DNA from 4 places in the Cellvibrio sp. GW822-FHT04B05 genome. Region 1 is predicted to be linked to each of the others. Evidence: predicted binding sites of a transcription regulator. Region 1 holds the regulator's gene; each other region holds the start of a gene.

Region 1 (2,205 bases):
GTTCAGCGTATGGCAGAGTTGAGTTCGGCGGAACACGCCGGCCTGATCAATGCGTTCAATGATCTTTCCGATCAGGTCGATATTCTTGTTATCGATACCGCTGCCGGCATTTCCGATACCGTTGTCAGTTTTGTGCGCGCCGCCAATGAAGTCATTATCGTGGTGTGCGATGAACCATCTTCTATTACCGATTCCTACGCGCTGATCAAATTGCTCAATAAAGAGTACGGTATGCAGCGCTTCCGCGTGGTCGCAAATATGACGCGCACACCGCAGGAAGGGATCAATATGTTTAACAAATTAAATACGGTCTGCGAGCGCTTCCTGGATGTGACCTTGCAGTTTGTCGGTCAAATTCCATTTGATGAAAATGTGCGTAAATCAGTGCAAAAACAAAAAGCGCTGCTTGAGTTTGCGCCTACCTCCAAAGCGGCGGTGGCAATTCGCGCATTAGCCCAAGCAGTGGATAAGTGGCCTTTGCCCAATTCACCGACGGGTCGTCTGGAATTTTTTGTAGAGCGTTTATTGCAGGCAGCGAATGCGCGTTAGCTTACCGCCCTATGCCGAAAAAAGTATGGATGTAAAAGGGCGTATTACCGAATTAACGGTGATACATCCTGTTGTTGCTGAACAGAAGGTGCTCGATGGCCGCAGTCAATGGTTTAGCCATGTACGATAAAAAAACCTTACTTGATGCGCAGATCAAAATCGAAGACTACGCACCTTTGGTCAAGCGTATCGCCTATCACATGATGATGCGTATGCCTGCGAGCGTGCAGGTAGACGATCTTATTCAGGCCGGCATGATCGGCCTTATCGAAGCCTCCCAAAAATACGATGCCTCCCGTGGTGCCAGTTTTGAAACCTATGCAGGTATTCGCATCCGCGGTGCAATTGTCGATGAAATGCGCAGGGGCGATTGGGTACCTCGCTCGGTGCATCGCAACGCCCGCCGTGTATCGCAAGCGGTGGCAGCGGTTGAAGCCCGCACTGGTCGAGATGCCAGCGATGTAGAAGTTGCTGCAGAGTTGGGTGTTGACCTTGATGAGTACTATGTCATGTTGCAGGACTCTAACGGCAGCCGATTATTCAGTTACGAAGAAACCTTCGGCGAAGAAGATAGCAATATAGATGCATCAGAACACAGCAGCGCTTTTGTCAGTCCCCTCGAAGGCATCCAGCGCGACAGCCTTAAAAAAGCACTGGTAGATGCAATAGCGCTCCTACCGGAACGCGAGCGGATGGTGCTAGCCCTCTATTATGATCAGGAATTAAACCTGAAAGAGATCGGCATGGTGCTTGGCGTAAGCGAATCCCGCGTAAGCCAGATCCATAGCCAGGCAGCGGCGCGCTTGCGCAACAAGCTGTCCGATTGGCAATCCGCATAATCACTGTTTAAATAGCAAACGAATCAGGCGAAAAGTCTTTTTCGATGATTGATATTTGGCCGAATACCCAGCGTTATCAGCAATTTGGGCTATGATTCGAATTAAAAGTTGAAGATTTCTGCGCCGGAACTGGCCGAAGCTTCAACTCCTACTAGACTATGAGTAAATGAAAATCCCATCAGGGTGAGTGGAGGTTGCGTTGGATAAGAATATGAAAATCCTGATTGTTGACGACTTTTCAACAATGCGTCGGATTATTAAAAATTTGCTGCGGGATTTGGGTTTTTCCAATACCCACGAAGCAGATGATGGTGTGACTGCATTACCAATGCTGAAAAGCGGTGATTTCCAATTTCTGGTAACGGATTGGAATATGCCCGGTATGACCGGTATTGATTTACTAAAAGCGGTACGTGCCGATGAAAAGTTGCGCACGCTCCCCGTATTAATGGTGACGGCGGAAGCCAAGCGCGACCAGATTATTGAGGCAGCGCAAGCCGGTGTTAATGGTTATGTTGTTAAACCATTTACCGCACAAGCACTCAAGGAAAAAATCGAGAAAATTTTTGATCGCGTCGGTTAATGTTAGCTCGATCAAATAATAAATAAGGCGTTGTCATGGCATCTGAACTCCAAACATCCTTCAATGACGAATTTGTTATCGAATTGAAAGTGTGCGCCAAGTTGCTCACAGAAAAATTGCAAAGCAATGAATTCGAAGAAGCATCGGTGTTAATTCACACTATCACCCAGGCGCGTGATCGGCATATCTTTCAATCAGTGGGACGATTAACCCGTGGATTGCATAATGCCATTG
Region 2 (2,205 bases), 190 kb from region 1:
GTGTTCTGGTGCAGCCTGGCGATAGTTTCTTTATTGAGTCAAGTGACAAACAATCATTGTTAACAACACTCTCCCGTTTTAGCGATGCAATGAAGAATGTTGAAAACAGTCCGGAGAGCAAAGCCGAACTGGGTAAACTGGTGGCGAAGACCCTTACTAATTTGACCAATGTAATTACTAACCTTGTCTCTGCTCAAAGTGAGATAGGTTCACGGTTGAATACATTGGAGAGTTCGACTGAGTTAAATCTGGATATTACATTAACCACGAAAACAACACTGTCCAGCCTGCAAGATATCAACGTAGCTGATGCGACAATTCAATTATCCATGCAATCATTTGTATTAAGCGCCGCGCAGCAAAGTTTTGCGAAAGTCAGCCAGCTTACATTATTCAATTATCTGTAATACATCTCGCTTGATAGGCCCCTTTAATCCCGACTCATAATGAGCCGGGATTAAAGGGATAATTGTGTTGGCGGTTAATTCTTTATTCCTCATCTTCACTATCTTTTGCTAATCTCTATTGATAACGTTAGTCTGCTATTGGCCCACCAAGAAGAGCTGTTCTATGGATATTGATGTGTTACTAGATCCACTCGTGCGCGCACTCAGCCAGTCAAAGGCATTGCAATCCCTGGCTCAGGCGGGTGATTGGGAATCGTTTGAAACGTTGGTTCAGCAACGTCAGCAGGGGTTGCTGTCTCTTGGTGATCAGGAGTACCTTGAATCTCTTACCCAAGCCAACCTGGAAGCAGAGGCGGCAAAACTTATCAAAGAAATGCAAGACATTAATAAGATGCTGGCCGAGCTTGCAGAGGCAAATCGTGAAAAAAGTGCGTCGGAATTACGTCAGTCAAGTTTGGCAAGTAAAGCAATGGATGCTTACGGTCGATAGTTTGACGAAAAAGGATTTTATATAACTTTTTGTAATGTTTTTTGCCATTTCTCAGTGTAAATAGTTGGTTCCTGCCATAAAAAAATTCTAAAGCTACTCCCGGATGTGTCGATAACCTGATTAGAAGTGCTGATTAAGCTGTTGGCGTCAGACTTCATCAACCGACACTAGCAGCACGGTCTGTTTCTCAGCCACTGCATCGATATTTAAATCCAGGAGATTCATCATGGCTTTAGTAATTAACACAAACGTCGCCTCTCTGAATGCTCAACGTCAGTTGATGAGTTCGGGCGCGTCTCTTGACCGTTCAACCGAGCGTTTGTCTTCAGGTCAACGTATTAACTCAGCAAAAGACGACGCTGCCGGCTTGGCAATTGCCAACCGCATGACTTCACAAGTTCGCGGCCTTGACCAGGCGATCCGTAACGCGAACGACGGTGTGTCTTTGATTCAAACTGCTGAAGGTGCACTGTCTGAATCCACCAACATCCTGCAACGTATGCGTGAACTGGCCGTACAGTCAGCGAACGGGATCTACTCTGCAAGCGACCGTAAAACCCTGGATGCCGAAGTTAAACAACTGGTCTCTGAATTGGATCGTATCGCAAAAACCACTTCATTCAACGGTCAGAACCTGTTGGATGGCAAGTTGGGTAAAGTAGACCTGCAAGTAGGTTCAAACGCTAACCAAACCATCTCCCTGAAAGTGCCTGCGATGGATGCCAAAACCCTGGGTATGGGCTCTACCAGTGTGGATTTGATGGGTGGTGCTTCTAACATCGATTTATTGACTGGTAGTTTGGTTCTGCGCGAAGGCAGCATCCTGATTAATGGCCAATCAGTTATTAAAGGTACTGATGAATTTGATGGTGCCGGTACCGGTGCAACCAATAGCGATCAATCATTAATTGACCACATTAATAAAAATGTTAATGGTGTAACTGCATCTACTTATGCAGTTGCGTCTGCAACTGCAGCTGGTACTGGCATCCTGACCTCGGCCCAGTCAGTTACCGTAACGCTGACTAACCTGGATGGCACTACCACTGCAATTAACGTAGGTGGTGGTACAAATGGAACCAGCAATCTGACCGAGTTAGTTGAAAAGATGAACAGCTCGTCAGGTGGTAAGTTTTCAGCATCTATTGGTGATGATGGAAAAGTATCTATCTCTGCCGAAAATGTATCCATTATTGCCGTGACTGACGCCAGTAGTGCGTTGGGGACAGGTATTACCACTGCAGCAAATGCCCGTATTGTGCTGAAAGCCGATAATGGTGACGCTGTGACCGTTACCCGTGGGTCAAA
Region 3 (2,205 bases), 190 kb from region 1:
TCATTCATGATGCAACTGCCAAACGTAAAGTAGATCGACTGAAAAGTGAATTTATCTCAACCGTCAGCCACGAGCTGCGCACACCTTTAACATCGATTAAAGGCGCATTGAGTATTGTGACCAGTGGCAGCTTGGGAGAGCTGCCACATAAGATAAAAGATTTGCTGGGTATCGCCAGTAATAATGCCGACCGGCTGACACGACTGGTGAACGATATCCTGGACGTCGATAAGCTTGAGTTTGGCAATGTCCTGTTAACGATAAAACCTGCCGCTATTTATCCACTTCTACAAGAATCCATTGAGCAGAATCTTGGTTATGCCACTCGCTACGGTGTGCAATTGCAAATTGAAATCCCGTCAGATGAAGCTGCCGTAGCAATGGTTAATGTAGATACTGACCGCTTTTTGCAAGTCATGGCCAATTTGCTTTCTAACGCAATCAAATTTTCTTATCTGGATGGTGTTGTGCGTGTACAACTGGTACGCGAAGATCGGCAAGTAAAGGTTTCGGTGAGTGATGAAGGGGAGGGCATGGCAGATGATTTTCGGCAGCGTATTTTCCAAAAGTTCGCCCAGGTTGATTCATCTGATACCCGTCGTCGGGATGGTACCGGACTTGGATTAAGTATCACCAAAGTAATTATTGAGCGTATGGGGGGAAAAATTGATTATCACTCGGTATTGGGAAAGGGTACGACGTTCTATTTTACCTTGCCGTTGGCGGATTAAATCCGCAGGTGTTTATTTGATTTATTAATAATAAAATCAATACATTGGCTTGGTTTGTGCAATTTTCTACATAACGTAAGTTATTTTCTTGAAAAGCGGCAAAACCGGCTAAAGTTTACCCACTGGTTGCCGCTAACCTTTGGCAAGCGGTAATTCATTGGCGTGGAGGTATCCATGGTGAGCAGTACATCGAGTACTACTAACAACAACGCATCGACAGGTTCCAGCATTATCAGTGCTTTGGGGACCGGGTCTGGTATTGATACCAATAAGCTGGCTGATCAGTTGACCGAAGCCAATAAAATGGTACAGGCGCAACGGCTTACCACCAAAAAGACACTGTTGGAAACCCAAATTTCTGATTATGGCTTATTGCGCAGTTCGCTAGCCAAATTGGAAACGGCTGCCGCTGCCTTGGGTAGCGCTGATACATTTAACGCCAAATCCTTGTCGATTCCTGACACTAGCCTGATTGATATTACCAAGCTGGATGCTAAAGCCGTTGCAGGTAGCTACCAATTGAAAGTGGAGCAAGTGGCTCAGTCGCAATCATTAAGTTCCGGAACTTTTGCCTCCACAAGTGCGCCGATTGGTAAAGGCACGCTGGTTATTCGTTTGGGCGATTGGAATTCGGCATTAGACGATTTTACGGTTGACTCCTCAAAAAAAGGGGCGACGATCACTATCGACGATAGCAATAATTCCCTGACCGGTTTGCGCGACGCAATTAACAAAGCCAATATTGGCGCCACCGCTAGTATTGTGAGTGATGGCGGTTCCTATAAATTGCTAATTACATCAAAATCCGGCGCGCAAAATGAAATCGAAATTACGGCGACAGAAGACCCGGATGCACCTGGTCTCGCACGTATGGATTTCAATGAAGCCAGCCGCAATCTCGTCCAGCAGCAAGAGGGAATGGATGCGAAAATACGCATTAACGGTTTGCTGGTTAATCGCGAATCCAACCATATTACCGATATTATTGACGGCCTTGAATTTGATATTTTTAGCAGTTCGCTTACCGAGACCATCAACATCACTATCAGTGAAGATAAGGCAACTGCTGAAACAGTTATCCGCGACTTCGTAATGGCCTATAACACTTTTAAAACAGAAGTTGAGAAATTAGTTGGCTTTAATAATGAAGCGAAAGACTATGGTAGTTTGCATAACGACTCGCTTGCCAAAAGTTTAACTCAAGGTGTGCGTAATATTTTGTCTGCCGCGGTGCCGGGATTGCAAAGTGATTTTAATAGCCTGTCAAATATTGGTATTCGTACCAAGTTAGATGGGTCATTAGAAATCATTACCAATCAGGAGAACGTCGACTTCCGCGCAGCAATTGATAAAAATTTCGATTTGGTTCGCGATATTTTTGTCCCCAAAATATCATCAACTGCGCCTAACATCGAGGTTACCAAATACACTGCCAAGAGCCAGCCAGGCACTTACGATGTGGTCATTACACAGC
Region 4 (2,205 bases), 210 kb from region 1:
GACTTTAGTCATTCATGATCCAGACCGGCACTCAGTTCTTACCCTTGAGGATAGGACAAAATATGGAACTTCCTAGTTTTTATAGCACTTTCTTGCGGAAATTTTTGCGCCACAGCAAAAGCGGGAAAGCTATAGCTGAACAGCAACTAGCCCCTGTTAAAGCGGCAATCCCTGGTCAAACGGGATTGGTTTTCCTATTGTGTGGGCTCGCCCCTTTAGCCTCGGCCCAGATTTATCCGTCAAACCAGCTAAAACAAGATATCGCCAGTTTTTTGGCGACTGAGTACAAACAGGTTGACCACCAACGCATCGATATCAGCGTCGGTAACCTGGATAATCGCCTTCGTCTTGCCACCTGTGATCACGCGCCGGTTTTCACCAGCCAGGATCCAACAGGCTTCGGCGGCAATATCAGCGTCAAGGCCCAATGTAGCGGTAGCCAGCCTTGGGCAGTACACGTTCCGGCGCAAGTGACTATTTATCGGGAAATTCCCGTCGCCATTCGCGACATCGCACGTGGTGAAGTGATTAGCCAGGCACAGATGACCGTCAGCCTTGTAAACATCAGCAGTATTCGCCAGGAGTTTTTACCCGAAGCGCGTGCCATTTTCGGCAAAGAGGCCAAGCGTAATATCAGCAAAGGCGAACCGTTTAAAACCGCCATGTTAGATGCTCCCACCGTCGTTAAACGCGGTGAAATCGTAATGCTGGAATCCCTTGCGGGCAGTATTAAAGTGAGCAGCGCAGGCACGGCAATGGTGGATGGTCGGGTCGGCCAGAAGATTCGCGTACGCAATAATTCGTCCGAACGGATCATCAGCGGGATTGTTGTGAGCCAGGGCGTAGTACAAACCTTGTGATAGAGGAAAGTTTTTTTAAATTATTGCTAAAGTTAAGCGGCCGCCGGCCGATAAGACTGCCAGGGACTCTTTTTATCAAGCACGTTTTAACTGGTTATCAAACGTGTTGTTAAATTGGTTTTAGGAAGAGGCTCTATTGTCACGCCATAGCAACCGCGACATCTTTAGTAAAGTTAATCGCCGAATGAGGTCAATCGCCACTGAGGCAAATAGGGGAAAAACATGAACTTCAACACCAACAATACATTGGACTCTGTCAGCGCTAAAGGTGCTCGCACCAAGCCTGCCGTACCTAATGCACCAGAAGCAAAAGCACCAGCCGCTCCTGATGCCGCACCCGTCAGCAAAGGCGCTAGCGATCAAGTGGTATTGAGCCAGGAGGCCCAAACCTTGGGGCGCTTGCAAGCCAAAATCAATACTTCACCCGATGTTGATCTGGAAAAAGTAGCGGAAATCAAACGCGCAATCGCTGAAGGCCGCTTTGAGATTAACCCCGAGCGTATTGCCGAAAATATGCTCAACCAGAATGAACTTCTGGGCTAGAAATCGCTTTCAGGATTAACGCAGCCCTCCCCCGGGGTTTTGTTGGTTCGCCACCCGTTTTAGTTGTACCACCCAAAATGAAGAGGTTGCTATGTCTCTCGATATTAGTTCGCTGCGCGACATGATTACGCAGGATTCCGCTGCACTTGCCCAACTTAAACAGCTCCTCACCTATGAGCGAGAGCAATTGGAGCAGCGCAAACAAGATGAACTCTCCAGGATCGTGGAAAAAAAATCAGTGCTTGTTGACCAATTGAATGTCAGCGCCAAGCAACGCCAACATATCCTTACCACTCTTGGTCTACCCGCCAACGCGGCAGGTTGGGATATATTTTTACAGCGCAACACTGCTACCCTGCCCCTGCGTGACGAATGGAAGCAGTTGGTCGGCGAATTTGAAGAATGCCAGAAGATGAACGATATCAATGGCAAAATGATCGCCCGCTCACAACAAACATTAAACCATCTACTTGGCTTATTGCGTGGCAAAGTTGCCGCCCCATCGCTCTACACTGCAAACGGCACCAAGGCCCAACAGACATCGTCTTACACCGTCGCTAAAGCGTAATACTGCAAATCCAATCAAAAGGGCGCGACCGCAAAGTTGCGCCCTTTTTTATTCTTGCCAATTCCATTACGCCCGCACTTGGTTCAATACCACCATTCATGCACCCCACCTGTGCAAGATTTCATGTATTTTGATGTAAAGCTGTTTTCTTGGGCAGCAAATAATAATTCATATCCATTTGATTTATAAAAACTAAATAAAAATTAACAATAATAATTGACCATATGGTCATGT

Evidence for each region. Region 1 encodes FliA, which starts transcription of late flagellar genes. Its sites were predicted from a motif close to TAAAGTTATNNNNNNNNCGGCCGATANCC; they were not measured.
Region 2: the regulator FliA is predicted to act here: its motif matches at 986-1,014, upstream of AC1RJL_RS16355 (flagellin N-terminal helical domain-containing protein).
Region 3: the regulator FliA is predicted to act here: its motif matches at 841-869, upstream of fliD (flagellar filament capping protein FliD).
Region 4: the regulator FliA is predicted to act here: its motif matches at 888-916, upstream of flgM (flagellar biosynthesis anti-sigma factor FlgM).

The regions. Positions count from the first base shown of each region.
Region 1 covers NZ_JBXAMU010000005.1:318,235-320,439, reverse strand. Annotated here, with positions in the region: gene AC1RJL_RS17140 (MinD/ParA family protein) at 1-549, shown strand, start outside; gene AC1RJL_RS17135 (hypothetical protein) at 539-679, shown strand; gene AC1RJL_RS17130 (RNA polymerase sigma factor FliA) at 645-1,388, shown strand; gene cheY (chemotaxis response regulator CheY) at 1,588-1,971, shown strand; gene AC1RJL_RS17120 (protein phosphatase CheZ) at 2,007-2,205, shown strand, end outside.
Region 2 covers NZ_JBXAMU010000005.1:123,337-125,541, forward strand. Annotated here, with positions in the region: gene flgL (flagellar hook-associated protein FlgL) at 1-407, shown strand, start outside; gene AC1RJL_RS16350 (flagellar protein FliT) at 571-897, shown strand; gene AC1RJL_RS16355 (flagellin N-terminal helical domain-containing protein) at 1,124-2,205, shown strand, end outside.
Region 3 covers NZ_JBXAMU010000005.1:131,539-133,743, forward strand. Annotated here, with positions in the region: gene AC1RJL_RS16370 (CHASE domain-containing protein) at 1-731, shown strand, start outside; gene fliD (flagellar filament capping protein FliD) at 906-2,205, shown strand, end outside.
Region 4 covers NZ_JBXAMU010000005.1:105,198-107,402, reverse strand. Annotated here, with positions in the region: gene flgA (flagellar basal body P-ring formation chaperone FlgA) at 63-860, shown strand; gene flgM (flagellar biosynthesis anti-sigma factor FlgM) at 1,083-1,403, shown strand; gene AC1RJL_RS16270 (flagella synthesis protein FlgN) at 1,495-1,971, shown strand.